2 regions of the Anaerostipes sp. AF04-45 genome follow, and region 1 is predicted to be linked to the other one. Evidence: predicted binding sites of a transcription regulator. Region 1 holds the regulator's gene; the other holds the start of a gene.
What was found. The regulator HrcA, encoded in region 1, represses chaperone genes, less so after heat shock. The targets are predictions, from matches to a motif close to TGTTAGCACTCNNNNNNNNNGAGTGCTAACA.

Region 1 (11,237 bases):
GCCTGACTCAGGATGCGCAGGATGCAGTGCTTTATTTTCTTAACCATACTCCAAACGGCATTCACACGATGAGCCGGGATATCGAAGGTCTGGTGGAAAGTTCATTAAACCTGGGGATTCTTAAGATGGACGGAGAAGAAATCTCATTTTCTTTCGGTGTGCGCAGTTCGGCGCCTTTTTATAAAGAGGAGCTGGCAGGCTGCCTTGAGTCTCTGGCCCGGAAGCTTAACGGCAGTTATGAGCGGGTCAACGATTACCCTGCATGGGAATACAAGAAGGATTCGGTTTTAAGAGACGTATTTTTGAAGGCTTACCGGCAGATGTACGGAAAGGAAATGAAAGTGGAGATGATTCACGCAGGACTGGAGTGCGGCATTTTTGCATCCAGAATCGAGGGACTGGATATCGTGTCTTTCGGACCGGATATCTTTGATATTCACACGACTGGTGAGAGGCTTTCTGTTCCTTCCGTTAAAAGGACATGGGAACTGCTGTTAAAGATCATCGAAGAGTTTCCGTAAAAGCCAGAATCTATTACACGGCTGAAATTGAAAATGAACAATTTAGATAAAGGAGTAGACCAATGAGTGAAAATGTATACGATATTTTGCAGGAAAGAGGATTTATCGCTCAGACGACCCACGAGGAACTGCGCGATCTGCTTGGAAAGGAAAAAGTAACGTTCTATATCGGGTTTGACGCTACCGCAGACAGCCTTACCGCAGGACATTTCCTCACGGTCATGGCCATGATGCATATGCAGAGAGCGGGGCACAGACCGATTGCCCTTTTAGGGGGCGGAACGACGATGATCGGAGACCCTTCCGGCAAGTCTGACATGCGCAATATCATGACAAAAGAAACCATTGAACACAATGCCATGCGTTTTAAGGAGCAGCTGTCCCGGTTCATCTCATTCGACAATGACAAAGCAATCCTTGAGAACAACGCTGACTGGCTTTTAGATTTAAATTATGTAGACTTTTTAAGAGAGATCGGAGTCCATTTTTCTGTCAACAAGATGCTGACAGCTGAGTGCTACAAACAGCGCATGGAGAAGGGACTTACGTTTTTTGAATTCAACTATATGCTCATGCAGGCATATGATTTCTTAGAGTTGAACCGCAGATACGGTTGTACTCTGGAAATGGGCGGAAACGACCAGTGGAGCAATATTCTTGCGGGTGCGGATCTGATCCGCCGCAAGGAGCAGAAAAATGCGTTTGGGCTGACACTTACCCTGCTTACCAGAAGCGACGGCGTGAAGATGGGCAAAACTATGTCGGGAGCCGTCTGGCTGGACCCTGAAAAGACTTCTCCATATGAGTTTTATCAATACTGGAGAAATATCGAAGATGTGAAGGTAGAAGAGTGCCTCGGACTCTTAACGTTCCTTCCGATGGAAGAAGTGAGAAGACTTGGAGCGCTTCAGGATGCCGAGATCAATAAGGCAAAAGAAGTGCTGGCATATGAAGTGACAAAGATCGTTCATGGTGAAGAAGAGGCGAAGAAGGCACAGGCCGGAGCAAAAGCCTTGTTTGTACAGGGTGCGGCCAGTGAGGATGCGCCAGTGCATGAGTATTCCAAGGCACAGCTTGAGGAGGGACTTGATATCCTGACTCTGCTGGTAGATACGAAACTCTGTTCTACAAGATCTGATGCCAGAAGGACTGTGACCCAGGGCGGTGTATCCGTCAACGGGGAGAAAGTGACAGACTTTAAACAGGTGTTTACTTCGGCAGATTTTGACGACAAAGAACGTCTGCTCCTGAAAAAGGGAAAGAAGAAGTTCTGCCAGGTCAAAGAAGGAAATTAAAGAGAAGATTTGGAACAGGACATACAGCTGTCCTGTTCCTTTTGCTATTCTAAGGATAATGACAGGAGGTGAAGATATGGCTTCAAGCGTTGAATTCGCAGAATATGTATGCGGTCAGGCAGAGGGTGCCGGAGAGGTTTCTTACAGAAAAATGTTTGGAGAGTACGGTATTTATCTGGACGGAAAATTTATAGGTGTCGTCTGTGACAACCAATTTTTTGTCAAGATCACAAAGGCCGGAGAAGAAATCCTGCCTGAGTGTCCGAAAGAACCGCCCTATGACGGGGCAAAACCCTATTTTCTCATAGAAGAGCTGGAAGACCGGGAGCTGCTCTGCCGTTTTCTGAGAGCTTCTTTTGAAGAACTTCCGGTGCCGAAACCAAAGAAAAGATAATCAGCAGACAGCCGCTTCCACATGAAAGAGGAAGCGGCTGTCTGAGGGTTAATGGAAATTTTTTTGGATTTCATTGAGAGCTTTTTGTGTATAAGGGTCTCTCTGGTCGATGTGCTGAATGACGGACTTGATCTTTTCTGCATCCCTGGAGCCTGCTGTTTTAGAAAGGGACAGGACAAACAGCAGCAGGATGATAGAAAAAATCGTGCGAAGCTTCAGAAAAGACCAGTAGCTGGCGCTCTCTTCCGGTTCTGTGTGAAACGGATCGGAATGGGAGGCATATTTTTGATTTAATTTCAGTTTTTCCTGCTCCATGCGAAGCCTTGTTAAATCTGTCATCTCATCATCTCCTTTGTTCATTATATGAGGCATGTATGTTTCTATGACACAAAAAGTTCAAAGATTTTATAATTTCTTTATGTTTTCCATCAAACGAAAATGCTATAATGTTATCTATGACATTTTCCACATGATTTCCGTTCGGCTCTTAGAATGCCTCACTCCAATCATGTGGAAAATGGACGTAATATCTGCTGGAGCAGGCTGCTTAGAGGTGCATTTGAATGTTAAGAAAGGTGAGATGATGAGAGATAAGATTCAGAATTTTTTAAGAGGGCGTTACGGCACAGATTCTCTTTCAAAATTTTTGCTGATTTTGGCTTTGGCGGGGATGTTTCTTCCTATTTTTATAAAGAAGGCGTTTGTGTTTTATTATGCGGGACTTCTTTTGCTGATCTATTCCTATTTCAGGATTTTTTCCAGGAATATTGCGAAGAGATCGGCTGAAAATGCGGCATTCCTCAGGAAGACCAGCAAGATTACCGGGTTTTTCAGGAAGAAGAAGCTTCATTTTGAACAGCGGAAAACGAACAAGTTTTTCCGGTGTCCGGGCTGCGGTCAGGATATCAGAGTGCCGAAGGGTAAGGGGAATATCGTGATCACCTGTCCGAAATGCCGGAAAGAATTCCAGGCGAGATCGTAAAAGGAGGTTTGCATGTTTGGATATTTGATTGTCAATAAGCCTGAGATGAAGATCAAAGATTATGAACGGTACCGTGCCTATTACTGCGGACTGTGCCGGAGGCTCTATAAGCATTACGGAAAGAAAGGCCAGCTGACACTGAGCTTTGACATGACGTTTCTTACCATTTTATTAAACGGGCTTTATGAGCCGAAGCTTCATTCCGGCAAGCATTTCTGCGGACTCCATCCAGCAAAGAGGCAGAAGGTTATGTGCAATCAGCTGAGTGACTATGCGGCGGATATGGGAATTCTTCTTACTTATTATAATCTGCTGGATGACTGGCAGGACGAGAAGAAGCTTAAAAGTCTTCTGCTGGCGGATAGCCTCAGGAAATCATGTATGGAGATCACTCGGAGATATCCGAGACAGAGCCGGGCTGTCAGAGATTATATAAAGAAGCTTTCAGTCTGTGAGAAGGAAAACACGGATCAGCTGGATCGTGTGGCAGGCCTCACGGGAACGATGCTCGGAGAGATTTTTGTCTTCCGGGAGGATGAGTGGTCTGATGATCTGAGAACGATGGGATTCTTTCTTGGAAAGTTCATTTATCTGATGGATGCCTACGAAGATTTATCCGATGATCTGAAGAATGGACGGTACAATCCATGGAGTTTATATGCGGAGGGCAAAGAGTTTGATCAGAGAGCAGAGACGGTCCTGACCATGATGATGACGGAGTGTGCCGCTGTGTTTGAACGACTGCCGATCTTGAAGGATATTGAAATTCTCAGGAATATCATTTATTCTGGAGTATGGACGAAATTTGAGATCGCAAAGAACAGAAGAAAAGGCAGTGAGGAAGAATGAGATGGATGAAGCATATACAATCTTAGGCGTATCCCAGGATGCGACCGATGAGGAAATAAAAAAAGCATACCGGAGGCTGAGCAAGAAATATCATCCGGATGCTAACTTAAATCAGCCGGAATACGCAGAGCGGAAATTTAAAGAAATCCAGGAGGCCTATAAAAAGATCATGGACTTCAGAAAGTACGGAGCGTCCGGCGGAAACCCATATGGAAATCCATATCAGGGAGGACAGTCCTCCTACGGGGGATACGGCAATGCCGGAACCGGTTCGGCAGAGATGACGGCCGCCTATAATTATCTGCGGGCAGGTCATTACCGGGAGGCTCTTCAGGTGCTCGGAAGTATATCCGAGAGAAATGCACAGTGGTTTTATTTCAGCGCTGTGGCAAACATGGGCATCGGCAACAACGTAACCGCGCTGGAACATGCGCAGACAGCTGTGCAGATGGACCCTTCCAACATGGAATACCAGATGCTTTTAAAGCAGATTCAGCAGAGCGGAAGCTGGTATCAGAACATGGGCTCCGGATATGGAAGAAGTACGATGGGAAGCAGCTGCTGCATGCAGCTTATTATGCTGAATTGTTTTATCAATTTCTGCTGCAGGCCTTGTTAACAACGGAACATAAACAGGAGGACTTATGGGTAAGATCATAGGGATTGATTTAGGGACGACCAACAGCTGTACTGCCGTGATGGAAGGCGGAAAAGCCGTTGTCATACATAATGCAGAAGGTTCAAGGACGACGCCGTCGGTCATGGCTTTGACCAAAAACGGAGAAAGACTGATCGGAGATGCGGCCAAAAGGCAGTCTGCGGCGAACCCGGAACGGACAGTGTCATCTATTAAACGGCATATGGGGACGGATTACAGGGTGAAGATCGACGGAAAGAAATATCTCCCACAGGAGATTTCCGCCCAGATCCTGATGAAGTTAAAGCAGGATGCCGAGAGCTATCTGGGTATGGAAGTGACGGAGGCAGTGATCACCGTGCCTGCATATTTTAATGACGCCCAGAGACAGGCTACCAAGGATGCGGGAAGGATCGCAGGTCTTGAGGTAAAGCGCATCATAAATGAACCTACCGCTGCGGCGCTGGCCTACGGTCTGGATAACGGGACGGAGCAAAAGATCATGGTCTATGACCTGGGAGGCGGTACTTTCGATGTGTCGGTCATTCAGATCGAAGACGGCGTGATCGAGGTGCTGGCAACTTCAGGAAACAATCACCTGGGAGGTGATGATTTTGATGAGGCAGTGGCAGCGTATCTGGTGGAAACTTTTAAGAAGACAGATGGAATTGATTTGAAAAAAGATGTCCAGGCAATGCAGCGGATCATGGAAGCCGCAGAGAAAGCTAAGATCGAACTTTCCAGCATGTCTGAGACAAATATCAACCTGCCGTTCATCGTCGTGGACCGGGGTGAGACACACCACATGGACATTCAGCTTACGAGGACAAAGTTTGATGAGCTGACTTACAGCCTTGTATCAAAAACCGAAGAACCGGTCAGAAACGCGCTGAAGGATGCGGGACTGTCCGCAGGAGAAATCAACAGGGTGCTGATGGTGGGAGGATCTACAAGAATTCCGTCCGTACAGCGGAAGGTGGCAGAGATCACCGGAAAGCGCCCGGACCAGTCTTTAAATCCCGATGAGTGTGTCGCGCTGGGGGCCGCCATCCAGGGAGGGAAACTGGCAGGAGAGGCCGGAACCAATGAAGTGCTGCTCATGGACGTAACCCCGCTTTCCCTGTCTATAGAGACAATGGGAGGAATGGCTACAAGGATTATTGAGCGCAACTCGACAATTCCGACCCGTCACAGCCAGATCTTTACTACAGGCGCTAATTTCCAGACAGCCGTGGATATCAAGGTTCTCCAGGGAGAGCGGATGATGGCCAATGAAAACAAGGTCATCGGCAATTTCCGGCTCAAGGGGATCAAACGGGCCGTGAGAGGGGTGCCTCAGATTGAAGTGACTTTCGATATCGATGTCAATGGTATCCTGAAGGTATCGGCAAAAGACCTGGGGACCGGAAAGGAACAGAGCGTTGTGATCACCTCAAGTTCCAATATGTCGGAGGAAGAGATCGAACAGGCAATCCGGAATGCAAAAGAAAATGCAGCATTTGATGAGGAACACAAAGAAGCGGTTCAGTCCTATCATGAGGCGGAAGAGACACTTGTCAGGGCGGAACAGTATCTTGCAGAGCACAAGAAAGAGATCGAAAAAGAAAAGAAGAAAGCCATCAAAGATGCAGCGGCAGATTTAAAAAAAGCGCTCAAACGTGTGAAGCTTGAAAAGATTACGAGGGAACAGGCCGGTGAACTGAACAGAGCGAAAGAAGAACTGCTTTCAGTTTTGCCGTAAGATGAAAAAATCAGAATAAAGATTGGATATAGTAGGAACCATGTTCAGAAAAACAGGTTCCTACTATATTTTATTTGGAAAGCCAGGAGACAATTTTAAAAAAAATAATAGGAGGGGTTGACAATGAAATTTAAAAGTGATAACTTATGTTATAGATATTAGCACTCGTTTAAGATGAGTGCTAATAATGAAAGGAAAGATACCATGGATTTAAATGATCGTAAAAGACTAATACTAAAAGCGATTATAGCAAATTATCTGGAGACCGGGGAACCCGTTGGTTCCAGGACGATTTCCAAGATGGAGGGACTGAACTTAAGTTCCGCAACGATCCGCAATGAAATGGCGGACCTTGAGGATCTGGGATTCATTCTGCAGCCGCACACGTCGGCCGGGCGGATACCTTCGGATCTGGGATATCGTTTTTATGTGGACCAGCTGATGCAGGATCGGGAGTCGGACGAAGAAGAACGGCTGGAGCTTGTCAAGAAAGTTGACAAGATGGAAGTGATGCTGAAGCAGGTTGCCAATGTCCTGGCGTCCAGTACGAATTATGCGACGATGGTATCTGCCCCTCAGTACAAAAATACAAAGCTCAAGTTTGTGCAGCTTTCCCAGGTGGATGAGTACAGTCTGCTGGCGGTTATCGTGGCAGACGGCAATGTCGTAAAAAACCAGATCATGGACGTGGAAAAACCACTGGCAAATGACGAAGTCCTGAAACTGAACGTATTATTAAACTCCTTTCTCCAGGGGCTGACTCTGAAGGAAATCAACCTGGAGCTGATCCAGACGATGAAGGATCAGGCCGGAATCCACAGCCAGATACTGGAAAAGATTTTGGAGGAGATCGCAGTCGTTATCCACAATGCGGACCAGCTGGAGATTTATACGGGAGGTGCTTCCAATATCTTAAAGTATCCCGAGCTTGGCTCGCCGGAGACAGCTACCGAGCTTTTAGATGCTTTAGTGGAAAAGAAGGCACTGAACAAGCTGGTGGGCGACACATTGGAAAGTGATGACCACCACGGAATTCAGGTTTACATCGGAGATGAGGCGCCGGTGAAGAACATGAGGGACTGCAGCATTGTGACAGCCACTTATGAACTGGAGGAAGGCGGAACCGGAACAATCGGGATTATTGGTCCGAAACGGATGGATTACAAGAGGGTTGTGAAGACACTCCAGAATCTGACGGATGAGATCAACGATCTGTTCAAGAAAAAACCATAGGAGGGAAGGTGCATTATGGGAGAAGAGAAAAAAGTTCAGGAAGAAGAAATGAAAGAAAATACAGCCACAGAAGAAAAAGAGACCCAAAAAACAAAAGAGGCTAAGAAGACAGACAAGAAGGCATCGAAAAAGCAGAAAGCGGATGATCTGATAAAGGAAAAAGACCAGCAGATCGGTGAGCTGACCGATAAGTATCAGCGTCTCATGGCAGAGTTTGAGAATGTTAGAAAGCGGACGGCCAAAGAGTTTGTCCAGAGATATGACATGGGAGCCATGGGAGTTTTAGAAAAGCTTCTGCCGGTAGTCGACAACTTTGAGAGGGGACTTCAGGCCGTGGCAGAGGAAGAAAAAGATTCTCCATTTGTTCAGGGCATCGAACAGATTTATAAGCAGCTTATGGGAACTCTCGATGAACTGGGAGTAAAGGCCATGGATGCCGAGGGCAAAGAGTTCGACGCCAATCTCCACAATGCGGTGATGCACGTGGAAGACGAAGAAGCCGGAGAAAATGTAGTGGTCGAAGAGCTTCAAAAAGGATATATGTATAAAGAAAGCGTACTTCGGCACAGTATGGTAAAAGTAGCGAACTAAATGTAAGACACTTGAGGAAATCAAGCGAAAGCATTGGAAATATAGAAAGATTTATTTTAGGAGGAAATTTATCATGGGTAAAATTATTGGTATTGACTTAGGAACAACAAACAGCTGTGTAGCAGTTATGGAAGGCGGAAAGCCAACCGTTATCACAAATGCAGAAGGTGTGAGAACAACTCCGTCCGTTGTGGCATTCACGAAAACAGATGAGCGTATCGTCGGAGAACCTGCAAAACGTCAGGCTGTTACGAATGCAGAGAAGACAATTTCTTCTATCAAACGCCACATGGGAACTGATTATAAAGTAAAAATTGACGACAAGAATTATACACCGCAGGAAATTTCAGCAATGGTGCTTCAGAAATTGAAAGCAGATGCAGAAAACTATCTCGGAGAAAAAGTAACAGAGGCTGTCATCACAGTACCGGCTTACTTTAACGATGCTCAGAGACAGGCAACAAAAGATGCGGGTAAGATTGCAGGACTCGATGTAAAACGTATCATCAACGAGCCTACAGCAGCAGCTTTATCTTACGGACTGGACAATGAGAATGAACAGAAGATCATGGTTTATGATCTTGGAGGAGGTACCTTCGATGTATCCATCATCGAGATCGGAGACGGTGTCATCGAAGTTCTCTCAACAGCCGGTGACAATAAACTGGGCGGAGATGATTTCGACAATGTGATCACAAACTACATGTTAGACGAGTTCAAAAAACAGGAAGGCGTTGACTTATCCGGAGACAAGATGGCAATGCAGAGACTGAAAGAAGCTGCCGAGAAAGCGAAAAAAGAACTTTCTTCTGCGACAACAACCAACATCAACCTTCCGTTTATCACAGCGACAAATGAAGGACCAAAACATTTTGATATGAACCTTACAAGAGCAAAGTTTGATGAACTGACCTTATCTCTTGTAGAGAGAACAGCAACTCCTGTTAACACAGCGTTAAAAGACGCAGGAATTGCGGCATCAGAACTGAGCAAGGTTCTCCTTGTAGGAGGTTCCACAAGAATTCCTGCCGTACAGGATAAAGTAAAACAGCTCACAGGCAAAGAACCATTTAAGGGAATCAACCCGGACGAATGTGTTGCCATCGGTGCTTCCATCCAGGGCGGTAAATTAGCCGGAGACGCAGGAGCAGGCGATATCCTTCTTCTGGACGTAACACCATTGTCCTTATCTATCGAGACGATGGGAGGCGTGGCAACCAGACTGATCGAGAGAAATACAACGATTCCTACAAAGAAGAGCCAGATCTTCTCTACAGCGGAAGACAACCAGACAGCCGTAGATATCAATGTAGTACAGGGTGAGCGCCAGTTTGCAAAAGATAACAAATCACTGGGAAGATTCCGTCTGGACGGCATCGCACCTGCGAGAAGAGGCGTGCCTCAGATCGAAGTAACCTTTGATATCGATGCCAATGGTATCGTAAAAGTATCTGCCAAAGACCTTGGAACAGGTGCAGAACAGCATATCACGATCACAGGCGGTTCCAACATGTCCGACGAAGATATCGATAAGGCAGTAAAAGAAGCGGCAGAATTTGAAAATCAGGATAAGAAGAGAAAAGAAGCGATCGATACAAGAAACGAAGCTGATTCTATGGTATTCCAGACAGAAAAAGCCCTGGAAGAAGCAGGAGACAAGGTAGACGCAACAGAGAAAGTGAAAGTGGAAGAAGACCTGAAAGCATTGAAAGACTTGTTGGAGCAGACAAAAGACGCTGAACTTACAGAAGCTCAGGTAGAAGACATTAAGAATAAAAAAGATCAGCTCATGAACAGTGCTCAGGGATTGTTCACCAAGATGTATGAAGCTGCCGCAGCCAATGCCCAGGGAGCTCAGGAGACTGCAGGAGATACTGCCGGAGCAGCAGGTGCAGCAGACGATGTCGTAGATGGAGATTACAAAGAAGTATAAGGGAAAAAGAAGGTAGACGATTATGGCAGATAAACGAGATTACTATGAAGTGCTGGGGGTATCCCGCAGTGCTTCAGAATCAGAAATAAAGAAAGCCTACCGTAAACTTGCGAAACAGTATCATCCAGATACGAACCCGGGAGACAAAGTGGCCGAGGCAAAGTTTAAAGAAGCTTCCGAGGCTTATGAAGTTTTAAGTGATCCTGAAAAGAAAGCGCAGTATGACCAGTTTGGTCATGCTGCCTTTGAACAGGGCGGACCCGGAGGATTCAACGGAGGAGGGTTTGGCGGTTTTGATTTCGGCGGAGATATGGGAGATATTTTCGGAGATATCTTCGGCGGTATGTTCGGCGGCGGAGGCAGAAGCCAGCGCGCGGCCAATACGCCGACCCAGGGTGCCCACGTGCGTGCAAGGATACATGTGACCTTTGAGGAAGCGGTTTTTGGAACAACCAAAAAGCTGGAAATTTCTCTGAAAGAGGAGTGTGCTTCCTGTCACGGAAGCGGTGCCAAAGCCGGCACCCATCCGGAGACATGTCCGAAGTGCGGCGGTAAAGGCCAGGTAGTATATACCCAGCAGTCTATGTTCGGAACGGTGAGAAATGTCCAGACATGTCCGGACTGCCAGGGAACCGGTCAGGTGATCAAGGAAAAATGTCCGGACTGCCACGGAAGCGGCTATGTGAGCCAGAGAAAAACGATCGAGGTCACTGTGCCGGCCGGCATCAACAACGGACAGAGTATCAGAATCCGCGGAAAAGGAGAGCCCGGAACAAACGGAGGACCGAGGGGAGATCTCCTCGTGGTTGTTTCCGTGGACCGGCATCCGAAATTCCAGAGACAGGAATACGATATTATATCCACGGAGCCGATCTCCTTTACCCAGGCAGCACTTGGCGCGACGATCAAGATCAATACGGTAGACGGTCCTTATGACTATACGATCAAGGCAGGAACCCAGACAGACACCCGTGTGCGCCTGAAAGGCAAGGGTGTGCCAACCTTACGGAACAAGAATGTCCGGGGCGACCACTATGTGACCCTTGTTGTCCAGGTGCCGG
Region 2 (11,237 bases), on a different contig from region 1:
GCTTGGAGCAGAACATATAGAAACTTTGTCTCTTTTGCTTGGACTGCTTAAAATGAAGGGGTCTCTGGCCTGTGAGATACTGAAGATGCACGGGGTGTCTGAGGAGATTTTTTCAGAAGCTTTCAAGGCGCGTACTGCAGAAAAAAAGAGGCGTACAAAGGTAAAAACCTTTACTCCCAGGACAGAGGAGATTTTAAGCCTTGCCGCCCAGATGGCAGTTAAGTACGGAAGTGATGTGCTCGGCACAGAGCATGTTCTGCTGGCGGTTTTGAAGGACGGCGAAAATGAAGCGGTTCAGCTGCTGGCACAGCAAAAGATTCCGGTGGATGCCATATTCATTGATACATTGGTGACAATGGGAATCGATTATAAATCTGCCAAGAACGAATTTTCTAACAGTTCACCGGATGATTATTTCACGGAAGACGGAGCCGGAGAAAATATTTTGGAGAAGTTCAGCACAGATCTGACTCAGAAGGCAAAGGACGACGAACTGGATCCAATGATCGGAAGAGAAGACGAGATGGAGCGGCTGATGCAGGTATTGTGCAGGAGGTCCAAAAATAACCCTTGTCTGATCGGAGACCCGGGTGTGGGAAAGACCGCTATCGTTGAAGGGCTGGCTGCGAGGATCGTGCAGGGTAACGTGCCCCTTAATCTAAAGGATAAGAGACTGCTCTCTCTGGATCTGACAAGAGTGATCGCAGGGACGAAGTACCGGGGGGAGTTTGAGGAGCGGATGAAACAGATTATTTCCGAGGTGACGGAAGATCCTTCAGTGATTCTCTTTATTGACGAAATTCACACGATGATCGGGGCAGGCGGTTCTGAGGGAGCCATGGACGCATCCAACATCCTGAAGCCCTCTCTCGCACGGGGAGACTTTCAGCTGATCGGGGCTACAACCAGCGAGGAATATACCAAATACTTTGAGAAGGATGCAGCACTTGTGCGGAGGTTTCAGTCTATTTTGGTGGAGGAGCCTTCGGTGAAAGAAGCAGTCAAGATCCTTGAAGGGCTCAAATATAAGTTTGAATCTCATCACAGAGTGCTGATTCCTGAAGAGGTGACTTCCTATGCGGTGGATCTTTCCTGCCGGTATGTCAACGACCGGTTTCTGCCTGACAAAGCAATCGACGTTCTGGACGAGGCCTGTGCCAAAAAGCGGATGAAGTCTTTGAAAGTGCCGTCGGATATGAAAGAGGAACAGGAGCAGCAAAAGCAGATTGTAAAAGAAATGGAAGCTTACATCAGCAGCGGGCAGATTGAAAAAGCAAGAGAACTGAAGAGCAAAAAAGAGGAACTCGGCAAAAGTCTTGAGAAGAAGTACCGCAGGATGGAAAACCAGCAGAAGAAGATACCTTCCATTGAGATGGAAGATGTGGAGGAGATCATTTCTCTTTGGACCAAGATACCGGTGAACCAGCTGAAACAGGGAGAGATGGAGAGACTTCGGAATCTTGAAAAAATTCTTCACAAACAGGTGATAGGACAGGATAAGGCCGTGGAAGCTGTGGCCAGAGCCATAAAGCGCAGCAGGGTTGGCCTGAAAGATCCAAAACGCCCCATCGGTTCCTTCTTATTTCTAGGGCCTACCGGTGTGGGTAAAACAGAGCTTTCCAAGAGTCTTGCGAAAGCCATGTTCGGAAGGGAAGAAGACCTGATCCGCGTAGACATGTCTGAATACATGGAAAAGCACAGCGTATCAAAGATCATCGGATCACCTCCCGGATATGTCGGTTTCGGAGAAGGCGGACAGCTGAGTGAGCAGGTCAGAAGGCATCCATACTCTGTGATCCTGCTGGATGAGATTGAAAAAGCGCATCCGGATGTATTTAATATCCTGCTTCAGGTGCTGGATGACGGACATATTACAGACTCCAACGGAAGAAAAGTCGATTTCAAAAACACAGTGCTTATTATGACTTCCAACGCGGGCGCGTCCAGGATCATTTCTCCGAAACAGCTTGGGTTTGTCAGAACTTCCGATAAGGAAAAGAATCATGAGAAGATGACTCAGGGTGTGATGGAGGAGGTGCGGCAGATTTTCAAGCCCGAATTCCTGAACAGAATAGACGGAACGATTGTATTTACCATGCTGACTAAAGATGAGCTCCGGGAAATTGCAAAACTCTTTTTGAACAATTTAAAGGAACAGCTGATGAAAAACCATCGGATCTCGGTAAAGATCACGTCCAATGCCGTTTCACTGCTGGCAGACAAAGGGTACAGTGAGACGTACGGTGCAAGACCGCTGCGCCGTGTGATCCAGAGTGAGATCGAGGATGTGCTGGCAGATAAGATCTTAAGCGGTGAGCTTCGGGACGAAGCAGCGCTTACGATCGGAGCAAAAGACAAAAACCTTACTTTTTCGATAAAGGATGCTAGTAAATAAGCAGCAAATATTATATAATAAAATAACAAATGCAGATTTAATAGGAGGATAAGAACATGTCAGTGGTAACAGAGTTGTTTCGCAGCGAAGAAAATGGGACATTAAGCTTCGGGGATTACACATTAGATACGAAAGCCAAAAAGGACAAGATCGAATTTGAAGGGGATATGTACAAAGTGAAAACCTTCAAGACAATGACAAAGCTGGACAAAAACGGACAGCTGATCTTTGAATCTGTACCGGGTTCCGCCGTCCACAATTTTGCTGCAACAACAGACGGAGTGGCATTTGAGATCGAGGCATCAGAAGATGTCCAGGTAACGCTTGAAGTGGAGCCTGAACAGGAATACCGCGTATATATAGACAATATAAATGTTGGAAACATGAAGGCCAATCTAGGAGGAAAACTCACTCTGAGTGTGGAACTGAATCCGGGCATGACGGCTATGGTCCGTGTGAAGAAACAGTAAGGAGCAGGAACTGATATGGCAAAGGCAAAAACCGTCTTTTTCTGCAGTGAGTGCGGACATGAATCATCCAAGTGGCTGGGACAGTGTCCGGCCTGCAAATCGTGGAATACCTTTGTAGAAGAAAAACAATCAGTGACAAAAAAGGGAGGGGCAAAGCCCAGGCGGGCTTCTGCCTCTCCTATGAATATGTCAGAGGTTTCTATAAAGAGTGAGGAACGTATTCCGACAGGCATAGGTGAGCTGGACAGAGTTCTCGGAGGAGGAATTGTGACCGGCTCTCTGTCTTTAGTGGGCGGAGACCCGGGGATCGGAAAGTCTACTCTGCTGCTCCAAGTCTGCAGGAATTTAGTAAATGCAAAGCGGAAAGTTTTATATGTTTCCGGGGAGGAGTCCGCACATCAGATTAAGATGCGTGCAGAGAGGATCGGGGCATTTGAGGATGAACTTCTTCTGTTCTGTGAGACGATTCTGGAGGAGATCCTCGAGGGAATCCGCAAAGTCCGCCCGGAGTTTGTCGTGATAGACTCCATCCAGACGATGTTCAGTGAAGAACTGACCGCGGCAGCGGGAAGTGTATCCCAGGTCCGGGAAGTGACGGCTCAGATGATGAGGATCGCAAAAGAAGAAAATATCGCAGTCTTCATTGTCGGACATGTGACAAAGGAAGGTGTCGTGGCAGGGCCCAGGACACTGGAGCATATGGTGGATACGGTCCTATATTTTGAAGGGGAGAGGGAGGCGGCATACCGGATTCTGCGGGGAGTGAAGAACCGCTTCGGCTCCACAAATGAGATCGGTGTGTTTGAGATGTGCGCAGATGGTCTTACAGAGGTGGAGAATCCGTCCAAGATGATGCTGAACGGGCGCCCTGTGGACGCCTCCGGTTCTGTGGTAGTATGTTCCCTGGAGGGAACCAGGCCGATTCTTATCGAGATTCAGGCACTGATCTCTCCCACGAGTTTTCAGATGCCGAGGAGAACAGCGGTGGGAATTGACTATAATAGGGTCAATCTTCTTATGGCAGTTTTGGAAAAAAGGGTCGGTCTCCAGCTGGGCGGCTGTGACGCCTATGTGAACCTGGCCGGAGGCATGAGGCTGGTAGAGCCGGCGATTGACCTGGGGATTATTCTGGCCATTGCATCCAGCTATAAAAACATACCTCTCCCGGAAGATACGATCATCTTCGGGGAAGTCGGGCTGGTAGGCGAGGTACGGAGAGTATCCCAGGGAGACCAGAGGATCAAAGAGGCGGAAAAGCTTGGATTTAAAACCTGCATCCTTCCCAAGGCAAATGTGGACAGCTTAAAGATCAGGACAAACATGCGGCTTTTGGGCGTCGCAAATGTAAGAGAAGCCCTTGATTGTATTTAAAATATGTCTTATATTATTAGAGAATAATGAAAAGTATGGAGGAATGGAGACACGATGGAAGAGGCGATCTCAAAAAATTTTATAGAACAGATCATTGAAGAAGATCTGAAAGAAGGGAAATACGAAAAAATTGTGACCAGGTTCCCGCCGGAGCCAAACGGCTACCTGCATATCGGACATGCCAAATCAATCCTTTTAAACTATGGACTGGCGAAAGAGTACGGCGGAGATTTTCATTTCCGGTTTGACGATACGAATCCGACGAAGGAAAAGACCGAGTATGTAGATTCGATCAAAGAGGATGTGGAGTGGCTTGGAGCAGATTATGACCAGACGATTTATTTTGCATCCAATTATTTTGACCGTATGTATGAATGTGCAGAGTTCCTGATCAAGAAAGGAAAGGCCTACGTGTGCGACCTGACGCCGGAGGAGATCCGGGAATACAGGGGAACGCTGACGGAACCGGGAAAAAACAGTCCGTACAGAGACCGTACACCGGAAGAAAACCTTGCATTATTCCGCGCAATGAAAAATGGAGAGTTTGAAGACGGAAGCAAGGTGCTCAGGGCTAAGATTGATATGACTTCCGGCAATATGAACATGAGGGACCCGATCCTTTACCGTATTGCCAGAATGGAACATCACAATACAGGTGACGATTGGTGCATTTATCCGATGTATGATTTTGCGCATCCGCTGGAGGATGCCTTTGAAGGCGTGACCCATTCCATCTGTACACTGGAGTTTGAGGATCACAGGCCGCTATATGACTGGGTTGTAAAAGAGTGCGAGTTTGTACATCCGCCGAAGCAGATTGAGTTTGCAAAACTTTATCTTACCAATGTAGTCACGGGAAAACGCTATATCAAGAAGCTGGTGGATGACGGAATCGTGGACGGCTGGGATGATCCGAGGCTTGTGACGCTGTCTGCACTGAGACGCCGTGGATATACTCCGGAATCCATCCGCAGGTTTATGGAGCTGGTCGGTGTGGCTAAGAGTCACAGCTCCGTTGATTATGCCATGCTTGAGTACTGCATCAGAGATGACCTGAAGCTGAAAAAGCCAAGGGTATCGGCTGTCCTGGACCCAATTAAGCTGGTTATTACAAACTACCCGGAAGACAAGGTAGAGTATATGGAAGTAAAAAATAATCAGGAAAATGAAGAGATGGGCACAAGAAAAGTGCCGTTTTGCAGAGAACTGTATATAGAGCGGGATGATTTTAAGATTGAGAGGCCGAAGAAGTATTTCCGTCTGTATCCCGGCAACGAAGTGCGTCTGATGAACGGATATTTTGTGACCTGCACAGACTACGTGACCGATGAGGACGGAAATGTCACAGAGGTACTCTGTACCTATGATCCGGAATCCAGAGGAGGCAACAGCCCCGACGGACGAAAAGTGAAGGGGACCATTCACTGGGTTGCCGCTCCTTTTGCAAAAAAGGCCGAAGTCCGTTTATATGAAAATATTGTAGATGAGGAAAAAGGCGTGTATAACGAGGATGGATCTGTTAATTTAAATCCAGATTCTCTCATAATATTAAAAGACTGCTATGTTGAGCCGTCTCTTGAGGAGGCAGCTCCTGGGGACAGCTTCCAGTTTGTCAGACAGGGGTATTTTTGCCTGGACACAAAAGATACAACAAAGGATCACATGGTATTTAACCGCATTGTTTCTATGAAGAGCTCTTATCAGCCTAAATAGAAGCAGAAGAGAGATAAGCCGTTTTATAACGGCTTATCTTTTCATTTTCTGAGAAATGAAGAATGCTCCGCAGAGTGTGTTTGACTACTTTGTTTAATTTTTGGAAACAATGAAGGAGATGAAGATGAAAAATCTTACAGAGATGTCCAATGAAGAACTGTGGGAACTTTTTCCCATCGTTTTGTGCGGCCATAAGGAAGAATGGAAGCAGATGTATGAAAATGAAAAGAAACTGCTGCTTCATTCGATTGGGCGGGGCCAGGTGGCGAGGATCAGTCACATCGGCAGCACGGCTGTGAAAGGGCTTTTGGCTAAGCCTACGATTGATATCCTTTTGGAAATTGAAGAACACTGCGACCTGAAGGACCTGATCCGGGCGGTGGAGAAGGAAGGATATATCTATGAGAAGAAGCCGAGGAATCCTCCCCCGCATATGATGTTTATGAAAGGTTATACTTTACAGGGATTTGCAAAGAAAGTCTATCATCTCCATGTAAGGTATCCGGGGGACTGGGATGAACTTTATTTCCGGGATTATTTGAAACGGCATCGGGAGGCGGCAGAAGAATACGGGAAATTAAAGACTGGTTTTCAGAAAAAATATGAACATGACAGGGATGCCTATACAAGGGCAAAGACAGATTTTGTAAGAGAGTGCACGAAAAAGGCCCGGAAAGAGTTTGGAGATATCTACCGGCCAGACGGTGAAAAGTGAAAAAATTTTTCAAAAAAGCCCTTGCAATTTTTTGATAGGGTGTTATACTATATTTTGTGATTAGCACTCGATGAGAGTGAGTGCTAACAATAATCGGGTAAATAAGACAAAAGAATTTCATCTGAATTTTAGGAGGTAATGATATGAATTTAAAACCATTAGGAGACAGAGTAGTGCTGAAACAGCTGGAAGCTGAGACTACAACAAAATCCGGAATCGTGTTGACAACAGCATCTCAGGAAAAACCGCAGGAAGCCGAAGTTGTCGCAGTCGGACCTGGAACGGATGAAGTGAAAATGGAAGTAGAAAAGGGACAGAAAGTCATCTATTCCAAATATGCGGGAACTGAAGTGAAATGTGGAGATGATGAATACATCATCGTAAAACAGAACGATATTTTAGCAGTTGTAGAATAGGATTTTTGGAGGAGACGAATCATGGCAAAAGAAATCAAATACGGAATTGATGCAAGAAAAGCGTTAGAAGCAGGTGTAAACCAGTTAGCAGATACAGTCAGAGTTACCATCGGACCAAAAGGAAGAAATGTAGTGTTAGATAAATCTTTTGGTATTCCTCTGATCACAAACGACGGTGTGACAATCGCAAAAGAGATTGAATTAGAAGATGCATTCGAGAACATGGGTGCTCAGATTGTAAAAGAAGTTGCAACAAAGACAAATGATGTTGCGGGTGATGGTACTACAACAGCCACTGTTTTAGCCCAGGCAATGGTAAATGAAGGAATGAAAAACCTTGCGGCAGGTGCAAATCCGATTATTTTAAGAAAAGGAATGAAAAAGGCAACAGATGCGGCAGTAGAAGCAATCGCTGAGATGAGCAGCAAAGTAAACGGCAAAGATCAGATCGCAAAAGTTGCTGCAATTTCTGCCAGTGATGAGGAAGTCGGGGAGTTAGTTGCGGATGCTATGGAAAAGGTGTCTAACGACGGTGTTATCACAATCGAAGAATCTAAGACAATGAAGACAGAATTAGATTTAGTGGAAGGTATGCAGTTTGACCGCGGATATTTATCTGCTTACTTCTCAACAGACATGGAAAAAATGGTCGCTGAATTAGAAGACCCATATATCCTGATCACAGATAAGAAGATTTCTAATATTCAGGATATCCTTCCAATCTTAGAGCAGATCGTACAGAGCGGAAAGAAACTTCTGATCATCGCAGAAGATATTGAAGGCGAAGCACTGACAACATTGATCGTTAATAAACTGCGCGGAACATTCTCTGTGTGTGCAGTGAAGGCACCTGGATACGGTGACAGAAGAAAAGCGATGTTAGAGGATATTGCAATCCTTACAGGAGGAACTGTGATTTCTGAGGAAGTCGGATTAGATTTGAAAGAAACAACGATCGATCAGTTAGGCCGTGCAAAATCTGTAAAAGTTGAAAAAGAAAACACAGTGATTGTTGACGGAGAAGGATCTAAGGATGCAATTCAGGCAAGAATCGGACAGATCAAGGGTCAGCTGGATGAGACAACTTCTGAATTTGATAAAGAAAAATTACAGGAAAGACTCGCAAAATTATCCGGTGGTGTTGCAGTTATCCGTGTAGGTGCGGCGACAGAGACAGAGATGAAAGAAAGTAAACTTCGTCTGGAAGACGCCCTGGCAGCGACAAAGGCAGCAGTTGAAGAAGGTATTATTTTCGGCGGCGGTTCTGCTTATATCCATGCTTCCAAGAAGGTTGCAAAGATGGCAGAAGAATTAGAGGGCGATGAAAAGACAGGTGCAAATATTATCCTCAAAGCTCTCCAGGCTCCATTATTCCACATTGCTGCAAACGCAGGACTGGAAGGTTCTGTTATCATCAATAAAGTTGAAGAACAGGAAGTTGGATTCGGATTCGACGCATTAAATGGAAAATATGTAAATATGATTGAAGCAGGCATCATTGATCCGGCTAAGGTAACAAGAAGTGCATTACAGAATGCAACATCTGTTGCATCTACCTTACTGACAACAGAATCTGTTGTTGCTAATATCAAAGAAGATGCACCGGCAATGCCGGCTGGAGCAGGAGCACCGGGAATGGGAATGATGTAATCGGATTTCATAAGGTGTTTGATTGTAAAAGAGATACAGAAACAAAGAGAAGGCTGATAAACTCGTCAGCCTTCTTTTTTTCATGACATAAAAAATGCATTTCAGTACAAAAGGGTAGACAAAGAGTAAAGAAAGAAGTATAATATTTACAATTCCTAAAATATGTAAGAAGGAGGCGAAAAAAGTTGCCGGAAGAACAAATGATAAAAGACATGTATAATCTGATGCAGCAGGTGAATTCCAGTATGACAGCCTTTGACGGACGAATGGGACGTGTTGAGAGAAAAGTGGATCTGCTGACGGTAAAAACAGAGAATCTGGAAGAAAAAACAGATATGATCGTTCAGGACATTCAGAGACTGGATGAGAAGACAGATGGATTAAGCCAGGATATCCAGAGACTGGATGAGAAAACAGACGGACTGAGCCAGGATATCCGGAGACTGGATGAGAAGACAGATGGATTAAGTCAGGATATCCAGAGACTGGACGAAAAAACAGACAGAATGGAAAGCAGTATTCAGGAATTAAATGAAAGAACCTCTGCTTTGGAAGAAAAAACAGATCAGCTGGATCAGACGACAAAATTCCTAAGTGAACAAAACAGCCTTCTCTTACAGCGCACTGATATTCTCACAGAAAAGTCAAATCTTATGTCAGAAAAAATAGATTTTATATCAGAGAAGACAAATTCCATAGAATCCCGTTTGGAGCGAACGGAAGGAGAGGTATCTGATCTTAAAACGAAAATGGAAGCTGGATTTTCCGATATTCATATGATTCTGGAGAATGAAATCTGCACCAAATTAAATGTACTCTTTGAAAACCGTGAAGATTCATCCAGATACAAGATGGTTATAAGAAGACAGGATGTTTTGGAGACCGATGTCGATCTGTTAAAAAAGACAGTCACAAATCACAGTGTAAAATTAAACAAAATATTTTAAGGAGAAGGAGCCGGTTCTTTCTCCTTTTTTCTGTGCAGAAACAAGGCAGGTTTTTTCATTTGTTAAGAGTATTTTAAGAATTTCAAAAAAATGCTTTGCTATTGTACAGTTTCACGATATAATAAAAAAGATATTAAAAGATGCAGAAAGAGGTGTATTTGGTGTATAAAATAGTAAAAAAAGAGACACTTAATAACTTGGTTGAATTGATGGAAATTCACGCACCATTCGTTGCAAGGAAGTGTGAACCAGGTCAGTTCATTATTATCCGTGTTGATGAAAAAGGCGAGAGAGTTCCTTTGACTATCGCAGATTATGACAGAGAAAAGGAAACAGTCACAATCATTTATCAGGTTGTCGGATATTCCACAGAATTATTAAGCAAGAAGAAAGAGGGAGACTATGTAGCCGATTTTGTAGGTCCTCTAGGACAGCCGTCCATCTTACATAAACGAGAGAGAGTTTTAGGTGTGGCAGGCGGAGTCGGTGCAGCACCTCTTTATCCTCAGCTTCGCAAACTTGCCGAAATGGGAGTTCCTGTAGATGTTATTATCGGAGGCAAGAGTGCAGAATTTGTTATCTTAAAAGAGAAATTTGAAGAGTTCTGTGAAAATGTATTTATTGCCACAGATGACGGAAGCCTTGGAACAAAAGGATTTGTTACGAATGTTCTGGAAGATCAGATTGCAAAAGGCGTGAAGTATGACGAAGTCATCGCGATCGGGCCGCTGATCATGATGAAAAATGTTGTAAAGATTACAAAACAGCATGATATTCCGACGATGGTATCCCTGAATCCGATCATGATTGACGGAACCGGTATGTGCGGCGGATGCCGTGTCACAGTAGGCGGAGAAACGAAGTTTGCCTGTGTGGACGGACCGGATTTTGACGGATTCCAGGTGGATTTTGATGAATGTATGAAACGTCAGACAATGTTCAGAGAAGAAGAACACGAGTGTAAGATTGGGAGGGGTAAATAGTCATGGCAAATATGAGTCCAAATAAAGTAGCAATGCCGGAACAGGATCCGAATGTTCGGAATAAGAACTTTAAAGAAGTTGCTTTGGGATATACGAAAGAAATGGCTATGGAAGAAGCAACCCGCTGCTTAAACTGCAAAAATAAACCGTGTGTCAACGGATGTCCGGTCAATGTACCGATTCCGGAATTTATCGAAAAAGTAGCTGCAGGTGATTTTGAAGGCGCTTATGAAGTAATCACGAGTGAGAATGCCCTGCCTGCTATCTGCGGCCGCGTATGTCCTCAGGAAAATCAGTGTGAGGGTAAATGTGTCCGTGGGATCAAGGGTGAACCTGTTGGTATCGGGCGTATGGAGCGGTTTGTTGCAGACTACCACATGGCAAATGCAGAACCGGCTGAAGTCAGCATCGAAAAGAATGGAAAGAAAGTCGCAGTCGTAGGATGCGGACCTGCAGGTATTACCTGTGCCGGTGAACTGATCAAAAAAGGATATGAAGTGACAGTATTTGAAGCACTGCACAAGCCGGGCGGAGTACTGAGCTACGGAATTCCGGAATTCCGTCTTCCAAAGGATCT

Region 2: the regulator HrcA is predicted to act here: its motif matches at 6,723-6,753, upstream of DWV34_RS04760 (co-chaperone GroES).

The regions. Positions count from the first base shown of each region.
Region 1 is NZ_QTXQ01000006.1:93,842-105,078, reverse strand. It holds gene DWV34_RS10600 (aminoacyl-histidine dipeptidase) at 1-521, shown strand, start outside; gene tyrS (tyrosine--tRNA ligase) at 584-1,816, shown strand; gene DWV34_RS10590 (TfoX/Sxy family protein) at 1,893-2,210, shown strand; gene DWV34_RS10585 (hypothetical protein) at 2,259-2,549, opposite strand; gene DWV34_RS10580 (hypothetical protein) at 2,764-3,192, shown strand; gene DWV34_RS10575 (DUF5685 family protein) at 3,205-4,041, shown strand; gene DWV34_RS17875 (J domain-containing protein) at 4,043-4,660, shown strand; gene dnaK (molecular chaperone DnaK) at 4,686-6,419, shown strand; gene hrcA (heat-inducible transcriptional repressor HrcA) at 6,624-7,652, shown strand; gene grpE (nucleotide exchange factor GrpE) at 7,668-8,243, shown strand; gene dnaK (molecular chaperone DnaK) at 8,317-10,176, shown strand; gene dnaJ (molecular chaperone DnaJ) at 10,199-11,237, shown strand, end outside.
Region 2 is NZ_QTXQ01000002.1:378,310-389,546, reverse strand. It holds gene DWV34_RS04785 (ATP-dependent Clp protease ATP-binding subunit) at 1-2,395, shown strand, start outside; gene DWV34_RS04780 (hypothetical protein) at 2,452-2,865, shown strand; gene radA (DNA repair protein RadA) at 2,881-4,236, shown strand; gene DWV34_RS04770 (glutamine--tRNA ligase/YqeY domain fusion protein) at 4,291-5,949, shown strand; gene DWV34_RS04765 (GrpB family protein) at 6,074-6,664, shown strand; gene DWV34_RS04760 (co-chaperone GroES) at 6,808-7,080, shown strand; gene groL (chaperonin GroEL) at 7,102-8,730, shown strand; gene DWV34_RS04750 (hypothetical protein) at 8,916-9,677, shown strand; gene DWV34_RS04745 (sulfide/dihydroorotate dehydrogenase-like FAD/NAD-binding protein) at 9,839-10,660, shown strand; gene gltA (NADPH-dependent glutamate synthase) at 10,663-11,237, shown strand, end outside.